DNA from 4 places in the Heyndrickxia faecalis genome. Region 3 is predicted to be linked to each of the others. Evidence: riboswitches for the same ligand, from Rfam matches in the RefSeq annotation. Region 3 holds a riboswitch; each other region holds the start of a gene.
What was found. A riboswitch is a leader RNA that binds a small molecule or an ion and turns the genes downstream of it on or off. The one in region 3 is predicted to bind S-adenosylmethionine.
Positions count from the first base shown of each region.

Region 1: it holds a riboswitch for S-adenosylmethionine, as region 3 does, so the genes downstream of both, ABR335_RS03985 (5-methyltetrahydropteroyltriglutamate--homocysteine S-methyltransferase) here and ABR335_RS15795 (phosphoadenylyl-sulfate reductase) in region 3, are expected to answer to the same signal.
Region 2: it holds a riboswitch for S-adenosylmethionine, as region 3 does, so the genes downstream of both, ABR335_RS15280 (bifunctional homocysteine S-methyltransferase/methylenetetrahydrofolate reductase) here and ABR335_RS15795 (phosphoadenylyl-sulfate reductase) in region 3, are expected to answer to the same signal.
Region 4: it holds a riboswitch for S-adenosylmethionine, as region 3 does, so the genes downstream of both, ABR335_RS02540 (YezD family protein) here and ABR335_RS15795 (phosphoadenylyl-sulfate reductase) in region 3, are expected to answer to the same signal.

Region 1 covers NZ_CP158453.1:874,972-879,747, forward strand. The annotation lists gene ABR335_RS03980 (L-lactate MFS transporter) at 183-1,418, shown strand; gene ABR335_RS03985 (5-methyltetrahydropteroyltriglutamate--homocysteine S-methyltransferase) at 1,521-2,624, opposite strand; SAM riboswitch class I at 2,763-2,865, opposite strand; gene ABR335_RS03990 (Bax inhibitor-1/YccA family protein) at 3,017-3,652, shown strand; gene ABR335_RS03995 (hypothetical protein) at 3,674-4,069, opposite strand; gene ABR335_RS04000 (hypothetical protein) at 4,144-4,284, opposite strand; gene ABR335_RS04005 (RNA-guided endonuclease InsQ/TnpB family protein) at 4,372-4,776, shown strand, end outside.
Region 2 covers NZ_CP158453.1:3,199,360-3,204,135, reverse strand. The annotation lists gene ABR335_RS15295 (DedA family protein) at 1-85, shown strand, start outside; gene ABR335_RS15290 (LCP family protein) at 926-1,885, shown strand; gene ABR335_RS15285 (hypothetical protein) at 1,952-2,371, shown strand; SAM riboswitch class I at 2,620-2,721, shown strand; gene ABR335_RS15280 (bifunctional homocysteine S-methyltransferase/methylenetetrahydrofolate reductase) at 2,789-4,624, shown strand.
Region 3 covers NZ_CP158453.1:3,320,187-3,324,962, forward strand. The annotation lists gene ABR335_RS15780 (NAD(P)-binding protein) at 1-467, opposite strand, end outside; gene ABR335_RS15785 (sirohydrochlorin chelatase) at 727-1,467, opposite strand; gene cobA (uroporphyrinogen-III C-methyltransferase) at 1,474-2,232, opposite strand; gene ABR335_RS15795 (phosphoadenylyl-sulfate reductase) at 2,633-3,358, opposite strand; SAM riboswitch class I at 3,450-3,554, opposite strand; gene ABR335_RS15800 (TIGR04104 family putative zinc finger protein) at 3,880-4,185, opposite strand; gene ABR335_RS15805 (glycosyl hydrolase family 28-related protein) at 4,355-4,776, shown strand, end outside.
Region 4 covers NZ_CP158453.1:529,926-534,701, forward strand. The annotation lists gene ssuD (FMNH2-dependent alkanesulfonate monooxygenase) at 1-425, shown strand, start outside; gene ssuC (aliphatic sulfonate ABC transporter permease SsuC) at 439-1,197, shown strand; gene ABR335_RS02530 (ATP-binding cassette domain-containing protein) at 1,212-1,970, shown strand; gene ssuE (NADPH-dependent FMN reductase) at 1,991-2,530, shown strand; gene ABR335_RS02540 (YezD family protein) at 2,619-2,798, opposite strand; SAM riboswitch class I at 2,914-3,020, opposite strand; gene ABR335_RS02545 (bifunctional GNAT family N-acetyltransferase/carbon-nitrogen hydrolase family protein) at 3,505-4,776, shown strand, end outside.

The DNA of each region.
Region 1 (4,776 bases), 1.1 Mb from region 3:
ATCTTTTATGGACATTGCGCGGGAAAGTTTCAAGAAGCGGTTTGTTCCTGTGCCATCCATTCCTTTCTGTATACCGTTTATTCCTTTTTAAAGCATTCTCGTTCCGAAAATGCGTTCCCTCCTTATTTTCGTACTATAATTTGAACTGTAGAAAAGGACAGAAGAAACGGGAGGAACCGGACATGTTAGAACGAAAAGCAAACCGCAGCCTGATTGTATTAGGGACGATGATTGTACAAATGGGGCTTGGGACTGTTTATACATGGAGTTTATTTAACCAGCCGCTTGTTGATAAATTCGGGTGGCAATTGAGTGCAGTATCGACGACATTTTCCATTTTAAGCCTGGCACTTGCAGTATCGACATTGTTTGCGACAAAATTGCAGGCAAAATGGGGACTGCGCCGCCTGGTTGCTTTTTCCGGCATTTTGCTTGGCACAGGATTAATCTTAAGTTCATTTGCACCTTCACTTTGGATGCTCTATCTGTTGGCAGGCCTTATTGTCGGTTATGCTGACGGGACAGCTTACATCACGACTTTATCCAATTTAATGAAATGGTTTCCGGATAAAAAAGGCCTCGTTTCAGGCATCTCCGTTGGGGCATACGGGACCGGCAGCCTGGTATTTAAGTTTATAAACGGTGCCGTCCTCAGTTCGTTTGGTGTCACACAGGCTTTTCTTTGCTGGGGAGTGATTGCAATTGCCATGATCACCGGCGGATCTTTCCTCTTGAAAGAAGCAGAAAATACAACCACATCCGGTACTGTGTCCAAACAGCCGGCCGGAAAAGATTTTACCATCAAAGAAATGCTCAAAACGAAACAAGCTTACCTCTTATTCATCGTGTTCTTCACGGCGTGTATGAGCGGTTTATATCTGATCGGCCTTGTTAAAGACATCGGCACGGGGCTTGTCGGGCTGGATGTTGCGACGGCCAGCAATGCAGTGGCGCTGATTGCCGTCTTTAACACCATCGGGCGGCTCGTTCTCGGCGGTTTATCAGACCATGTGGGAAGAATGAAAGTGGTATCAGGGACGCTGCTCGCGACGGCCGTTGCGGTTTCCATTTTGAGCTATGCCCACTTAAATTTCGCCCTGTTCTTTATCTGTGTTGCTGCGATTGCTTTCGGTTTCGGCGGAAATGTCACCGTATTTCCGGCTATTATTTCAGACTTCTTCGGCCTGAAAAATCAAAGCGCCAATTATTCAGTGATTTACCAAGGCTTCGGCATCGGCGCATTATCCGGATCGGTCATCGCTTCCCTTCTCGGGGGCTTTATGCCGACATTCCATGCGATTACGATTCTCTGCCTGGTCTCTTTTGCGATTACGCTTTTCATTAAATCGCCGGCTGAAGAAGCAGCCCACGCACACGGGGTTCGGGGAAATGTCGGTCGTGCCCAGCATTCGCATTAAAGCAAGGGATGTGTGCTTCGATCATGAACAAGCAGACAGGAAAGGGATTCGTGCCTGCATCATGATAAAAAACCCGCTGGCTGCCCAGCGGGTTTTCCCGGTTTATCCCCAAATTTCCTTTGCGGTATCCACAATATATTTTACTTTGTCCCACTGCTGCTCTTCTGTTAAAAGATTGCCGTGGTGGGTGGAGGAGAAGCCGCACTGGGTGCTGATGCAAAGCTGTTCGAGCGGTACATGCCTGGATGCTTCCCGAATCCGGTTTTTGATCAGCACTTTATCTTCAAGCTCTCCCTTTTTCGATGTGAAAATGCCAAGCACGACTTTCGGCCCGCCTTCCGGAATGTATTTCAACGGTTCAAACCCGCCGGAACGCTCATCGTCGTATTCAAGGAAAAACCCGTCTACTTTTTCATTTGCAAAGATTTTCGGGGCAATTTTATCATACGGACCTTCAAAAGCCCATTTCGACTGGTAGTTGCCGCGGCACAGATGGGTTGTGATGGTCAGATCATCCGGCTTGCCTTCCAGTACGCTGTTTGCTACATGTAAAGCGAGATCAATCAATCTTTCCCTTTCGAGCTCACTGTCTGCAAACGGCAGTTTCGGTGCACACAGGCCGGCAAGATAAACATCATCCAGCTGCAAGTAGCGGCAGCCGGCATCATAAAAAGCTTTGATCGCATCCCGGTAAGTTTGGATAATATCATTTGCGTATTCTTCAAGATCCGGGTAAATGTCTTCATTGCGGATTCCGGCATTGAAAAACTGATTCGGGCTTGGAATAGTCATTTTCGCAACCGCCCTGTCCCCGGCGATTTCTTTCAGCGCAATAAAATCTTTTATGTGCGGATGGTCCGGGTTAAAGGAGACTTTTCCGGTTACCCGGACGTCATAAGCTTCCGTTTCGATGCCGACAAACCGGTATCCATGGTTCGGCACGTACCCTTTTACCCCGTTTAAATGTTCCATGAAATCCGTATGCCAGAATCTCCGCCGGAATTCTCCGTCCGTTACCGCTTCGAGGCCGGCTTCAATTTGTTTGCCGACCAGGCGGCGGATTTCTTCATTTTCAATTGCACGCAAGTCTTCGGCCGGGATGGTTCCCGCTGCAAATTTTTCCCGCGCTTCGTGCAACCGGGCCGGGCGCAAAAAGCTTCCGACAATGTCTGCCCTGTACGGCGCTTTTGTTAATGTTTTTGTCATCATGATTCCCTCTTTCTGCATATTTTTTAAAACAGCTGCTGTGCGCAGAAAGAAATTGCTTTTAGCTGCATGGGCCCATTAAAAAAACCTCTTCGGCAATAAGAAGAGGTATGGATTGCAAAACAGAACCGTCCGCTCTTCTTATCTTCAAGCAATTGCTTTCTGGAATTGGCACAGTTCTTTAAAAAAGACCGCTGCCGAGGCTTCAAAGGGCCAGTCCCTCCACCTCTCTGGATAAGAATTTTAAATATTATTTAGTTTAAATACACTTTAAATGTTCCACCCATTTTTGTCAAGGGCATTCGCAAAATTTTTTAAAATGGGACGGAAAGATTGAAATCAGGGGCGATGTGAAAATATAATAGTAATAAGAAAAACAAAGGAGGGATTTTATGGAGGCCATACAATCAAGGCCTGTATTCCAGAAAGTGCTTGGCGTCTTTGCCGTTTCACTGCTGTTTGCAACGGCGGGTTTATATACGGGGAGATTCATTCCGCCTGCGCTTATGATGCCGCTGATGGTTGCAGAAATTGCAATGGTCATCGCCGCTTTCTGGTTAAGAAGGAAAAAGAGCGTCGGGTATTTGTTCGTTTATGCTTTCACCTTTATTTCCGGTATTACGACATATCCGATTGTAGCTTATTATGCATCCCAGGCCGGTGCTGAGGTCGTCCTGCTCGCTTTTGGTTCCACGTTCGGCATTTTTGCCGTGATGGGCGTTATTGGGGCCGTTACCAAGAGGGATCTTGGCTTTTTAAGCACCGCATTGCTTGTCGCATTGTTGGCGCTGATCTTCATCGGAATATTCAGCATTTTCAGCCCGTTAACCTCAACCGGGATGCTCGCGTACTCCTTCATTGGCGCGATTGTTTTTTCCCTGTATGTTGTTTTTGACTTTAACCAAATGAAGCACCATGGCATTTCCGAGGAAATGGTCCCGCTTTTGGCTTTAAGCCTGTACCTTGATTTTATCAACCTGTTTATTTACATTTTGCAAATTCTCGGCATTTTGGGAAGCGACGATTGAGAAAAAAGAAAACGCCCGCCATTAACCGGCAGGCGTTTTCTTTTTCACATGTTGGATGTCAAACAAAACAATACGGTCTTTTTGCTCCCATTCGGGGATGCGCGCTTCCCATGCTGCCCGGACCATTTGTGCCAAATGCTGCTGCGCATCCGGCCCCATCAGCGATAAAAACAGCGCTTTCCGGTGGAGATGCTCTTTTCCATCGAGCGTCTGGATCGCATTTTCGCCAAACAACGTTTTTTGAATACGTTTCGGCACAGCCCCGTTTCGTTTGAATTTTTCCGGGTCATAAAACATTTTGACTGCTTCCTCGCCACTGATGCACACCGCTTTTTGCCCGAGCAGACGGGTTTCAAACAAAATTGCATGATAATCGTCCGTCCGGTTTTTAACGGCTTTCCGAAAGAAGTCTCCCATCCTCAAGGAATGTGAAGGTGCGAGTAGCACCAATGAGTAGGTGGGAGATGAATTTCGGTTGGCTTTAGCCAAAGTTATTTTTCCAATCCTTTTCTCAACAATTCTAAGATTGCGGCTGTTCTAGTTGGAATCCCATTTTCTTTTTGATATTGCTTCAATTTTTCTAATATCGTCTTAGGCATACGAATTTCTACACGTTCTTTCTCTTCTCTCATGATTATCACCTCATATTGATTGTACGGATTTTTTACGATATAATCAATATATACGAAATTTTTCCGCACAAAGTGAGGTGAATTGATATGGCCAAGCAAAACAAAGCTTTCAAGTTTCGTTTGTTACCAAACAAAGAACAATCCGCATTATTAGCTAAGACATTTGGTTGTGTTCGCTTTGTCTACAATAAGATGTTAGCTGAACGCAAAGAAACGTATGAAAAGTTCAAGGATGATAAAGAATTGCTTAAAAAGCAAAAGTTTCCGACTCCTGCAAAATATAAAAGTGAATTTCCATTCCTAAAAGAAGTGGATTCTTTAGCTTTGGCAAATGCACAAATGAACTTACAGACTGCTTATAAGAATTTCTTTGAAGGAAATGCGGATTTTCCAAAGTTCAAAAATCGTAAAGCAAAACAATCCTATACAACTAATATGGTCAACGGAAATATTAAGCTAGAAAATGGTCATATCAAACTGCCAAAAATCAAA
Region 2 (4,776 bases), 120 kb from region 3:
TGTCAAGCCGGTGACCATTATCGCGATCATTATCATTGTGCTTTATATCGCTTACTCGATGTACCGCAAGAAAAAAAAAGCCTGACCCTCTATTTAGGGGGCCGGGCTTTTTCCATAGATGAGGGAAGAATGGAAACAGTGCGGTTCGGATCCCAAGAACGGCTAACTCCCACTAAATCAAAGATACAGATTAGCTGCTATAATTGTTCAAAATCCTTAACCAAAAAAACCGCCTGCACAAAGCAGACGGCCAAAAAGGGGGTTAACATGGATGAAAAAGCAAGCCGGATTTTCATCTTGCCTGATTACAAGAAAAAGGATAACGCCGAAAGCTTAAAACAATCTTAACAGGCCGAAATTCCGAAAAGAGGCAGGCTTGCCCACTTTGCCCAGAAAAAAACCGCCTGCACAAAGCAGACGGCCAAAAAAGGGGGTTAACATGGATGAAAAAGCAAGCCGGATTTTCATCTTGCCTGATTACAAGAAAAAGGATAACGCCGAAAGCTTAAAACAACCTTAACAGGCCGAAATTCCGAAAAGAGGCAGGCTTGCCCACTATGCCCAGAAAAAAACCGCCTGCACAAGGGCGGCCTAAAAAAGGGGGCATATAAAAAAGTAGGTTGTAAGCTCTCTTGCAAAGAAAAAGATACCTGCCGAAACTTAATAAATGCTTAAGACCTCCACGTCTCCGGCCATAAAAAAACGCCTGCACAAAGCAGACGAACCAACAAAAGCTCTTACCTGATGACAAACATCAATATACCGCTGGAAAATAAAAAACGCCTTAACTTTGGATGAAAGTTATGTGAAATCCCCCACAAATTATGATCTCGACAAAAATAACAAAATTTCATCAAAATCTTCGTGACAAATTGCCGCTTTTAGATAATAATAATGAAGACAGACTACTAAAACGAGGGATTCTATGGAGTCAAGAGTAGCGAAAAAAAAGAAAAAACGGTCAAGAGTCCGCTGGCGCAGAGTGTTCCTTATGCTCTTTTTACTGCTCATCGTCGCCGGCGCGGGTTACACAGCCTATCAATACTACGCTGGCGTTCATCAGACAGACCCGAATGATGCCTTAAATATGGACAATCTGGAATTTAACGGTAAAAAGGATGCAAATGGCCGCACCAACATTCTCCTTCTTGGAATTGATCGGCGCGGGCAAGAAGATTCAAGAACCGATACCATCATGATTGCCCAATATGACCCGAAGAATAACCAGGTGAAGCTCATTTCGATTATGCGTGACATTTATGCCGAAATCCCGGGGTATAGAAACTATAAAATTAACACAGCCTATTATCTTGGCAATCTGAAGAATCAAAAAAAGGGTGTTGAATTGCTGCGTCAAACACTCAAAGCCAATTTTGACATTGATGTGCAATATTATGCACTTGTCGATTTCCAAGGCTTTGTTAAAATTGTCGATACCCTGGCGCCTCAAGGCATTGAAATGAACGTGGAACATAAAATGTCGGAAAACATTGGCTTGACGCTTTATCCTGGCAAACAGCTGATGCATGGGAAACAATTGCTCGCCTACGCACGATTCAGACATGACGCACAAGGCGACTTTGGCCGGGTTGCCCGCCAGCAAAAAGTGCTTAAAGCGCTCCAATCCGAAGTTTTCAGCGTGAACGGCATCGCCAAAGCACCGAAACTGCTCGGAACCATCCAGCCGTATATTGCCACCAACATGAGCAAAATGAACATTCTTGCACTCGCCAAAGACGCCGTCGGAGGCAACCTCAAGGTAAAAACAATGACCGTACCGGTTGCCGGCACCTATACCAATGTCAGCTATCCGGGCGTCGGCGCCGCACTCGAAGTGGACAAAGAAAAAAATATAGAAGCCATCAAACAGTTTTTGGATGAATAACAGGGGCCGGTTCCGGCTCTTTTTTTTGTAGCAGACAGAAAGCCGTACCGGGAGCAAATTGTCTTTTTGGAGAGCTCAAAAAGACAAAAGAGAGCCGTACCGGGAGCAAATTGTCCTTTTGGAGAGCTCAAAAAGACAAAAGAGAGCCGGACCAGGAGCAAATTGTCCTTTTGGAGAGCTCAAAAAGACAAAAGAGAGTCGGATCAGGGGCGAATTGTCCTTTTGGAGGGCTCAAAAAGACAAAAGAAAGCCGGACCAAGAGCAAATTGTCTTTTTGAAGGGTTCAAAAAGAAAAAAGAGAGCCGTACCGGGAGCAAATTGTCTTTTTGGAGAGCTCAAAAAGACAAAAGAAAGCCGGACCAAGAGCAAATTGTCCTTTTGGAGAGCTCAAAAAGACAAAAGAAAGCCGGACCAAGAGCAAATTGTCTCTTTGGAGGGTTCAAAAAGACAAAAGAAAGCCGGACCAAGAGCAAATTGTCCTTTTGAAGGGCTCAAAAAGACAAAAGAAAGCCGGACCAGGAGCAAATTGTCCTTTTGAAGGGTTCAAAAAGACAAAAGAAAACCGTACCAGGAGCCAATTGTCCTTTTGGAAGGCTCAAAAAGACAAAAGAAAGCCAATTAGACAATAGGGGCGAAACCGCATCCAATATGAATTTCAATTTCCCCCTTGTCATGTCACCCGACAAAGTGTAAAGTATAAATAAGTCAAAATTTTAAGTACGTTCAATCGAATAGCCTTATCAAGAGAGGCGGAGGGACTTGGCCCGATGAAACCTCAGCAACCAGCCCATACGGCCCGGTGCTAAATCCAACAGGTATACCTGAAAAGATAAGGAGCATGTTATCATCTTGCCTCCTTTTCCGGGAGGCTTTTTTCATATCATTCAAAGGGAGTGTAAAAATTTGGACCTTCTCGAAACGTTAAAAAACCGCATCCTTGTTGCGGACGGGGCAATGGGGACACTGCTGTATGCATACGGCGCCGACACATGCTATGAGTCATTCAACCTGACCCACCCGGAAGACATCCACGCGATCCACCGCGCCTATATCGAAGCAGGTGCATCGGTCATCCAGACAAACACATACAGCGCCAACTATATCAAGCTTGCACAGTATGGCCTGGAAGAAAAAGTAAAAGACATCAACAAAGCGGCCGTCCGGATTGCAAAAGAAGCGGCAAACCGTGACACATTTATACTCGGCACAGTCGGCGGTATCCGCGGCCAGCGCAAAACCGAAGCAACACTTGCCGAAATCAAGCGTACGTTCCGCGAGCAGATTTTTCACCTCCTGGACGAAGGAGTTGATGCCCTGCTTTTGGAAACGTATTTTGACGCGGAAGAACTGTATACGGTCGTTGACATTGCGAAAAAAGAAGCGGATGTCCCGGTCATCGCCCAGTTCTCGCTTATCGAACCGGGCGTGCTCCAAAACGGAACCCCGGTCCGTGATGCATTCAAGGAACTTGAAAACCGCGGCGCCGATGTGACCGGCCTGAACTGCCGGCTCGGCCCGCACCACATGATCCAGGCGTTCGAAGAAATCCCGATACCGAAGCGTGCCTTTTTGTCCGCATACCCGAATGCAAGTCTTTTAGATTACGAGGAAGGCCGGTTCACATTTACGAATAACGCCGATTATTTTAAAACATGCGCCGAAAAACTTGTCGAACAGGGTGTGCGCCTGATCGGCGGCTGCTGCGGCACAACGCCGGCCCACATCAAAGCAATCGCAGAAGGGGTGCAGGGGCTTTTGCCTGTCACAGAAAAAACGGTCCGCCCGCCGAAAATCGAAATCGCAGCCGCTCCGGCGCAGTACGAACCGCCGTTGCATGAAATTGTAAAAAAACGCCGCTCCGTCATTGTCGAATTGGACACACCGAAAACGCTGAACACGGCCCGCTTTTTCGAAGGGGCAAAAGCGCTGCAGGCATCCGGCATTGATGCCCTCACAATGGCCGACAATTCGCTTGCGAGCCCGCGCATCAGTAACACAGCGATTGCCGCGATTTTAAAAGAGAAACATGGCATCCGGCCGCTCGTTCACATTACATGCCGTGATCGTAATTTGATCGGGCTGCAGTCGCATTTGATGGGCCTTGCCGCGCTCGGGATCGATCAGGTGCTTGCCATCACGGGGGATCCGACGAAAATCGGCGACTTCCCGGGAGCCACGAGCGTATACGATTTGTCATCCATGGAACTGATCGCAATGATCAAGCAATTCAACGATGGCATTTCCCATTCCGGCAAATCGCTTCAGCGGAAAACGAATTTTTCCGTCGCGGCTGCATTTAACCCGAACGTCCGCAATCTCGATAAAACGGTCGGGAGGTTGGAACGCAAAATCCGCCACGGTGCCGATTATTTTATCACCCAGCCTGTGTTCAGCACGGAAAAAATCGAGCAAATCCATGAAGCAACGAAGCATTTGGACGCGCCCATCTATCTTGGCATTATGCCGCTTACCAGCTACCGGAACGCGGTCTTTCTGCACAATGAAGTGCCGGGCATCAAACTGACGGATGAAATTTTGGCGGCGATGGAAAAAACAAATGGCGACCCTGCAAAAGCGCGTGAAGAAATCCTTGCGATCAGCCGTACCCTGATCGACGCGGCCCTCGGCTATTTCAACGGCATTTACCTGATTACGCCGCTCGAACGCTACGAACTGACGGTGGAATGCACGCGCTATATCCACGAAAAAACAGCAGTGCAAGGCGCAGGCATTGTCTGAGACTGCAACGAAAAAAGTACAGGCGGATTCATTAAAGTGAAACTTTGATAGCACTGTCCAATTGCAAGATTAAGAAAAGAGCTCAAGAAGGCAAAACGAAACCTTGGCCGGCTTCAGCCCCGGCGAGATGCATGCACTTTAAACTCAATCAA
Region 3 (4,776 bases):
TCATAATGTTCGGATAATTCATTTGCAATTTTGGAAGCCAGTTTTGGGCTTGCCCCGGCTGTAGAAACACTGATGGAAAGCCTGCCCTTTTGGAAAAACGCCGGAAAAGCAAGGTTGCCGTTTCCCGCATGGCCGGCATCGTTCACGAGGGCTTTGGCCGGGGCATGGGCAACAATCCGGCTGTTTGTCTCCGGATCATTTGTCGCTGCAACAACCACATCGGCCTGCCGGATGTCTTCCGGTTCAAACGTTTTCTGTTTCCAAATGAATGCGCGTTGTTGAGCCATAGCCTGCAATTCATCGTTCAGGTGCGGGCTCACGACGGTAACGCATACCCCCGCTTCCTGCAAAAGCCGGAATCTGCGTGCCGCAACTTTTCCACCGCCGATAACAACAGCCTGCTTCCCGTCTAAATCGACCATAACCGGTACCCAAACCATTCCTGATCTCCTTTCCAGTTTATCCATTGCAAAAAGCCCGCCGTTCTCCCTGCTTGGCATGCTCCCATTCCAGCGTTTCCTGGAAAGCCGGAATCGGGCAAGTGCCGGCACGCGTAATAGAAAACACCGGGCCGCGGGCATTTTTCAGACTGCATCGGGCCCAAAAAAGTGCCGGTACGCGCAATGAATGCTGCACCCAGGCATCTTTTAAACTGCATCGCCCCAAAAAGTCCGGGGTGCACAATAAAAAACACCGCAGGCTTGACTGGGTAAAAATCCCGTGATCTCAAATAAAATCCTCTGCGCCCAACGCTTCTTTTGCCCGAACGGCCAATGCATCCGCCATATCCGGATGGCAGCCGAGATACCGTGCTAGCCGGATATCATATCCTTCCCGATGCAGCATGCCCACTTTCTTTTCCAGCGACCGGACGAGCACGCCGGTAAACCAAAGATAAGGGGCCACAACTACCGGGCGCCCGGTTGCGGTCAGCTCCTTCAGCGCATCATCAAAACGGGGCTCAAGCACCGCCAAATAAGCCGTTTTGATCTGCTCTGTCCCCAATTGCGCGCACAACCCGGCAGCAATTTTTGCAAAATCGCACAGTGTTTCCGGGTTGCGGCTGCCGCGTCCAACAAGCAGAATCCAGGCACCCGGAGGCATGCCGGTTTCCAAAATATTTTCTGCCAAAATTTCGATGATCCGGTCCCCGACACCGAGCGGGCGGCCGTACGTAAACACAATATGCGGATAACGCTGTTTCGCTTCCCGGATCGCGCGCGGGATATCCTCATAATAATGCCCGGCACTCAGCAGCAATACCGGCACAACAGCAATGCGCCCTGCGCCGCCCCGGACAAGTGCATCAATCCCTGCCGCAATATCCGGTTCCGCAATTTCCAGATAGCAAATTTCCTGGAGATCCGCATCCACCTGTGCCATTGCTTGCCGGATCGTCGCTGCTGCTTCCCGGGCGGTTTCGGGCACACGGCTGCCATGGCTGACATATAAAACGCCTTGCTTCATACCCGCTCACCCGGTACAGGCCGAAGCAGCGGAAAGCTGTTCAAACCATTTTAACTCTTCGCGCAGTTTTACCACTTCTCCGATGATCAAAAGTGATGGGTTGCGCAGCCCAGCCGCCTTTTTACTTAAATTTCCAAGCGTGCCGACCGCGGTTTCCTGTTTTTCAGTCGTGCCCCAGCGGATTAGTGCAGCCGGCATGTCCGGTGATTTGCCGTGCTTTATCAGTTGCGCACAGATGAGTGGCAGATTTTTCACGCCCATATAAATGCAAAGTGTATCAATTCCCGCATATTTGGACCAATACGCATCAAGATCTTCGCCTTTTTTCGTGACGCCCGCGATAAAAGCAACGGATGTACTGAGCCCGCGGTGGGTGAGCGGAATGCCGGCATAGGCGGGCACAGCGGAACCGGCTGTAATTCCCGGCACGATTTCAAACGGAATATGTTTTTGCACCAGGACTTCCGCTTCCTCCCCGCCTCTACCGAATATAAACGGATCACCGCCCTTTAAACGGACAACCGTTTTTCCTTGGTTAGCAAATTTCACAAGCAGGTGGTTGATCATATCCTGCGTCATCGTATGGGCATCCGGTTTTTTCCCGCAGTAGACAAGTTCTGCATCCGGCCTTGCCTCTTTTAACAGGTCCGGATTCACCAGCCGGTCATATAAAATGACATCCGCTTCCCGGATCAGGCGCAATCCTTTCACTGTAATCAGCTCCGGATCGCCGGGTCCTGCCCCGACTAAATATACTTTTCTCATTTCTTCACCTGCTTTAAACTTAATCGGACTCGTTGTTTTGGTTGATGCGAGCACTTGAACAATCCTAGTCTGGATTGGCTACAAGCGGGCACCTGAAAAAGCTGGCTGCTTTTGCCGCTAGAGCTTGCTGAACGGGTCCAATTCTGCGTTTGTACCCAATTTATCAGCAAGCTCCATCTCAAAATATAAAAGAATCCATCTTCGAAAATGCGATTTTATCTTCTCTATACGCTGAATCAGCTTCCAAGTGCAATTTTTTCCCTGGTTTTTTCATAAAACCGATTTGTATATAAATTTTTGCCGCATCCTTACCAAATCTAGGAATTTTGTAAAATGAACGAAATCTTGTCATGCAGACTGATGCTTACTCTTATTACCTATGTCATTTTATATAGCAGCCTTATTTTTTCTGAACCGTATGCAGCCCGCATTCGGTTTTATTAAAGCCCGCCCATCTTCCCGCTCTTGAGTCGCTGTTTCCGACAGCACGTGTGCACGGGAAGCAGCCGATGCTCGGATATCCCTGGTCGTGCAATTCGTTATATGGAAGATTGTTAGACCGGATATAGTTCCAAACATCATCCCATGTCCAATGAATCAGCGGGCAAATTTTAATCGAATGGAACCTTTCATCTTTATTGACAAAATTCGTTTTTGCCCTTGTCGGCGATTGCTCCCGCCGTAAGCCGGATATCCAGGCCACAGCTCCCTGCAGCGTTTCTTCAAGCGGCTTGATTTTCCGGATATAGCAGCATTGGTCCGGATCCCTTTTCCAAAGGGCAGATCCGTATTGCGCCGCCTGTTCATCAAGCGTAAGCGACGGTTTTTTCATTTGTATATTTAAAGCCGGATATTTCTTTTTCACTTTTTCAATCAATTCGTAAGTCTGCGGAAAGTGCAGGTCGGTATCCAAAAATACGATATCCGCATCTTCTCTGACTTTCGAAATGAGATCAATCAGCACCATTCCTTCTGCGCCGAAACTGCACGCATATACCACTGATTTGCCGTACGTGCCATATGCCCACTGCAAAATTTCCAATGCGCCCTTCGTTTCATCTTCCGGCACGAACGCTGCGAACGGATCCGACGTAAACTGTTCATATGTGAGCCGCGTTTGCTCCACTCTATTCCCTTCTTTCGCATTCGATTACTAAGGATTAAACGACAAAAATCTTCTTACCCTGAAGTAAGAAGATATCCATTCCCGGGAAATCTTCTTATCTTTCAGGCCACCACCTGCAGGAATTGGCACAGTGCCCGTTTCCGGACCTGCTGCCGAGGCTTCACAGGGCCCTTCCCTCCACCTCTCTTGATAAGAAAATAACAACATATAAGCTTGAAGTTTATTGTATACCTTCTTATGCTATTCGTCAACGAAAAATTCTGATAAAGAAAATCAGGCCCATTTTCATGAAAGATGTTTATATGTCCGTTTTTGATCCTCATTGAACGGAAAAAGTTTCCAACCAACCCTTCATTTTTTGGCTAGCTTCCTTGGGCTTTTCTTCAAAATTTTGCTTCTGTACCAGATTGGTCATTCATCTTTAAACTTGCGGATGTCCTCAGTCGTACCAGGCTCAAATCTGCGCTCCATCCCACCCGGATTTCTGCAGCATCTTTTTAAAAAGGAACAACAGCTACCTTTTACCATAGAGGTCTTTCCTTATTATCAAACGAATAAACATAAGGCATCGTAAGAATCAAACAAACCCAAAGAATGACGATTAGTGTTATGAATGCAATTTTTGGAATGCTCAATATCATCAGTCCAAATGATACGAAAAGGCAAAGTAGAGAAAGATAACCAACTTTATTTCGAAACTTCAAACTTGGATATAACTTGGCTGTACAATTTGGACATTCCATGGTTTGGTCAAACTTCCATAGTCTCTTAAAAATATAAATCCACTTAAATTGATGGTTACAATTCAAACATTTTGGCAGGCTCATTAAATTTCACCTTCCTTTTCATTGATTCTAACATAAAATTCAATTTCTTTTTTATATTAACAACTATGGTTTGGAAAAGTCTTCTTTTTCAGTGCGTTTTCCAACCTGCGGGGGTAAACTACATATATCAATTGACACAGACTGAATGAAGGCAAAGTGGGGTGAAAAAATGATTCATTTGGACAAGCATCATGACCCTCGGACAAACGGCATGCTGCTGCGCCAGCTTTCGCGCAGGACAGTCCAGCCGGGCACCCTGGTCCAGGAAAATGAAGCGCTTTTTCAACAGTACTGTCAGCCGGAATTTCACAAACCATTTTCCCTTTCACGGCTGCTGCTGAACCGGCGATATCCGGTTGAACCGTATAAAACGCTTGCAGATCAGAACGGCCTCGTGTACCCGGAATGGAAAAAGATATTGGATCAAGCATACAGCCGGCTGCTGGCTGCGGCGTCCCGTACAGTCAATGTGGCAGATTACGGTGCGGTCGGCGATGGAAAAACCGACTGCACAGTGGCATTCCAAAAAGCATTGGGAAACGGCCGGGTGAAAGTGATCGTACCGGAGGGTGTTTTTCTAGTAAAGGGGCT
Region 4 (4,776 bases), 730 kb from region 3:
CATGGGATGCAGCCAATGACTTGATCCGGTATGTCGATGATGAACTCATCCATGCGTCCCAAAAGATTTTTTCACGGTTTGACTCGGTCGGCCAGCAACGGATGACATCTCTCCACAACGGCAGCCGCGACAATCTTGAAATTAGTCCGAACCTTTGGGCCGGCGTCGGGCTCGTGCGCGGCGGGGCGGGAACGGCACTTGTAGGGAGCCCGGAAATTGTCGCAGAAAGAATGAAGGAATATGCGGAGCTTGGCATTGAAACGTTCATTTTATCCGGTTATCCGCATCTTGAAGAAGCGTACCGGACGGCTGAGCTGTTGTTCCCATACCTGCCGCTTGAACAGCCTGATGCCCCCGTTTCCAATGTCATCAGCCCGTTCGGCGAGATTGTGGCGAACGATGCACTGCCGAAAGTATTAAAGTAAGGAGGCCGATCTGATGTTGAAAAAACGCGTCATGCCGTGGGTGGTGCCGGTTTGCCTGCTGTTTGCCTGGCAGCTTGCAAGTTCTGCTGGCATCTTGCCACCCAATGTGCTCCCAAGCCCTGTTGCCGTTGTAAAAGCGGCTTGGGGTCTCACGCAATCCGGGCAGCTTTTCAATTATATCGGCGCAAGCACAAAACGGGCACTGATCGGATTTTTGGTTGGCGGCGGAATCGGATTTGGACTTGGGTTGTTTACCGGGCTGTCCAAAAAAGCGGAAAGCCTGCTCGATAGTACCGTGCAAATGATCCGGAACGTTCCCCACCTTGCCCTGATTCCGATTGTCATTTTATGGTTCGGGATCGGGGAAGAAGCGAAGCTGTTTCTCGTTGCGCTCGGCACCTTTTTTCCAATCTATTTAAATACGTTCCATGGCATCCGCTCGGTGGACAGAGCGCTAATCGAAATGGGAGAAGTTTACGGGCTGAAAGGGACGGCACTTTTTTGGCATATGATCCTGCCGGGGGCGCTTCCTTCCATCTTAGTCGGTGTGCGCTATGCGCTCGGGGTCACATGGGTAACCTTGATTGTGGCCGAAACGATTGCATCCAACTCCGGCATTGGCTATATGGCCATGAACGCCCGCGAGTTCATGCAGCTTGATGTTGTCGTTTTGAGTATTGTCTTATATGCCCTTCTTGGAAAACTGTCCGACTGGCTGGCAAAAATCGCAGAACAACGATTGTTAAAGTGGCACCCGTCATATCAAAAATAAAGGAGGAGGAAACGATGCCGAAAGAAAAGGCGTTTGCTGTAGAGATTGAGGGGCTGGAGAAATCATTCGGCAGCCATCGCATCCTGCGCCATCTTCATTTAAAAATAAGAAAAGGGGAATTTGTTGCGATTGTTGGGAGGAGCGGATGCGGCAAAAGTACGCTTCTCAGGCTGCTTTCAGGACTTGAAGCGGCAAGCGGCGGAAAAATCCTTATAAACGGGGCGCCTTTATCCGGCAGAAACGGATCGGCAAAAATGATGTTTCAGGACGGCCGCCTGCTCCCATGGAAAACCGTGCTTCAAAATGTCGGGCTTGGCCTTGCGGGCGACTGGAAGAACAAGGCACTTGAAATGCTTGGAAAAGTCGGGCTGGAAGGGCGTGCAAATGATTGGCCTTCGTCTTTATCCGGCGGCCAGAAACAAAGGGTGGCACTGGCGAGGGCATTAATCCATGAGCCGGACATCCTTCTCCTCGATGAACCGCTTGGGGCGCTCGATGCATTAACCCGGATTGAAATGCATGCGCTGATCCAGTCGCTTTGGCTTGAAAAACATTTTACGGCCATATTGGTGACACATGACGTGGAAGAAGCAGTCGCCCTCGCTGATCGGGTTGTGTTAATCGAAGAGGGGGAAATTGCGATGGATTATCCGGTAAAACTTCCTTATCCACGGAAAAGGGACCACGCCCTCTTTTCAGCAACGACCAATCATATTTTAAACCGCATTTTAGGGAACAACGGCCATCAGCTGTTGCACGCAATGAAAAATTAAGGAAGAATTGGGGGATTCATATGGCGGAAAAAGTGGTACTGCTGAACGGGAGCCCTTCTGCGTATACGAGATTAAATGGGATCCGTGATTATATCAGGGCCGGGTTAAGGGGGCACGGGTACGAACCGGAGCTCATCAATATTCGGGAACTTCCGGCCGGCGATTTAATGAATGCCCGGCAAAGCCCGCCCATCACCAGGGCATTAAGAAAAGTAGAAGAAGGCGATACGGTAATCATTTTGACACCGGTCTATAAAGCGTCTTATTCCGGATTGCTCAAGACATTTCTGGATCTTTTGCCGCAAAATGGCTTATCCGGCAAGCAGGTGCTGCCACTCGCCATGGGCGGTACATTCGGCCACTTGCTCGCGCTCGATTACGCCTTGAAACCGGTTTTGGCCTCACTCGGGACAACGTGCATAGAAAAAGGGGTGTTTATTCTCGACCAACAAGTGAAAAAAAGGGATGGACTCTATGAACTCGACCGGCAAGCAGCTGACCGCCTGAATGCTGCTTTAAAAACATTGTTTCCGCAAACTTCAATATCTTTGTACTCATAAACAAATCCGGCATTTGGACGATATCCAAATGCCGGCATTCGTGTCGTACGAAAAACGGGGAAAGCGATAACCGGAGTACCGGCGCCCGTCATCCCATCTTTTGGTTGGGAAGTGCCGCTTTTTTCTTTTCCAGTGCAAACCGGACTTTCTCGGTTGTTTCGATCTGTGTGATGTTCCCTTCATGGATCGAAATGACCACTGTTCCAAACTCCAGTTTTTGCAATGATTCCATAATGCGGGCGATTTTTGTTTCATCAATATGAGCCATTTTTCACTACCCCCAAAAATAAATTTCGTGTGTGCCTGGTGGTCCGGCCGGCAATTCGGATGATCCAAAAAAGAAAGGCCCCCTTCAAGAAAGTTAAGAAGAGGGCGCACTCCTTAACTTATCTTCCAAGCTTGACGCTTGCTGGAATTAGCACAGTATTCCCAAAAAGAATCTGTTGCTGAGGTTTCCTCGGGCCAGTCCCTCCCCCTCTCTTGATAAGTTGTATAGCAAGAAAATAATTTGTTAAAACTATGATAAATAATATTATTCCGATTTGTCAACTTATATTTTCAACATTTCGGTTTACTCGAAGGGCAGGTAAGTGAAAAAATGGGAAGACACTCCATCATCTCATTGTACACGGTGAAATGAACATCTAGAGAGAGGTATTCCAATTGCTGGATGATGAAAGGATACATAGGGATTGCTGAACGAATCCGATTCTGAGTTTGTACCCAATTTGTCTGCAGCTCTCTCAAAGGAAAATGGGCGATTTTTTCTTCTCCATATGTTGAATCGGCTTTCGAGTGCAAGCTTTTCCCTGGATTTGTTGTAAAATCCTTTTAATAGGTGCGGAAAGCTGTCAGCAGCCTTGCTAAATCTAGGAATATTACTGACTTAGCAAGCCCTACATAGAGTTTTTTTGAGCAAAACCGTTCCGGATAGGGTATGATAAAAAGAAAAAGTGTGTTAAGGGTGTGAGATTGTGCCAGAGACAGATGTATCCAAGTTTGAGAAGAAAATCGAGGTGCGGAACATCCGGTTCGAAGACATTGATGATATTATGGCATTGTCGAAAAAATGTTTTCCGGGGATGGAGCCGTGGAAACGCGAGCAGCTCGAGAGCCATATCCGGATTTTTCCGGAAGGGCAGTTTTGCGTGGAATACGAAGGGAAAGTTGTCGGTTCCTGCTCCAGCTTAATTGTCAATTTCGATGAATACGAGGATCAGCATACATGGGATACGATCACCGCGAACGGCTATATTACCAACCATAATCCGCACGGGCTCAACCTGTACGGCATTGAAGTGATGATCGACCCGGAATACCGGCGCATGAAGTTCGGGCATCGATTGTATGAGGCACGGAAAGAGCTTTGCCGGAAAATGAACCTTCAAAGCATCATCATTGGCGGCCGGATTCCGAATTACAGCAAATATAAAGACAAAATGACCCCGCGCGAATACGTGGAAGAGGTTGAGATGCACAATATATATGACCCGGTTCTTTCCTTCCAGCTGCTTGAAGGGTTCCAGATTATGCGGATCAACAGGCAGTATTTGCCGGATGATACAGCATCCGCTTCATTTGCAACGCTTATGGAATGGCATAACGTTGATTATTTGCCGAAGTCCCGCCGTGTCTATCATGCTTCGTTCCCGGTTAGGATTACAGCAATCCAATATATGATGAAAAAAATTGATTCCTTCGATGATTTTGTCAGACAGGTGGAATATTATGTCGATGTGGCAGCGGATTTCGGTTCTGATTTTGCCGTTTTTCCGGAAATTTTCACCACGCAGCTGATGTCCTACCTGGAGGAAAAGCGTCCTGACCAGGCAGTGCGCCGGCTTTCCGAGTACACAGACCAATATATTGAACTGTTTACAGAGCTTGCCGTGCGCTACAATGTCAACATTATCGGCGGGTCCCATTTTGTGGAAGAAGACGGGGGCATTTACAATGTCGCCTTTTTGTTCCGGCGCGACGGGACGATCGAAAGGCAGACCAAACTCCATATTACGCCAAATGAGCGGAAATGGTGGGGGATCGCGGAAGGAAACGAACTCAATGTATTTGATACGGATTGCGGGAAAATTGCGATTCTGATTTGCTATGATATCGAGTTTCCGGAGCTGGCCCGTGTCGCTGTCGACTACGGCGCGAACATTATTTTTGTCCCGTTTTGCACGGACGACCGCCAAGCCTATTTGCGCGTCCGCTACTGTGCGCAGGCGCGGGCCATTGAAAACCAG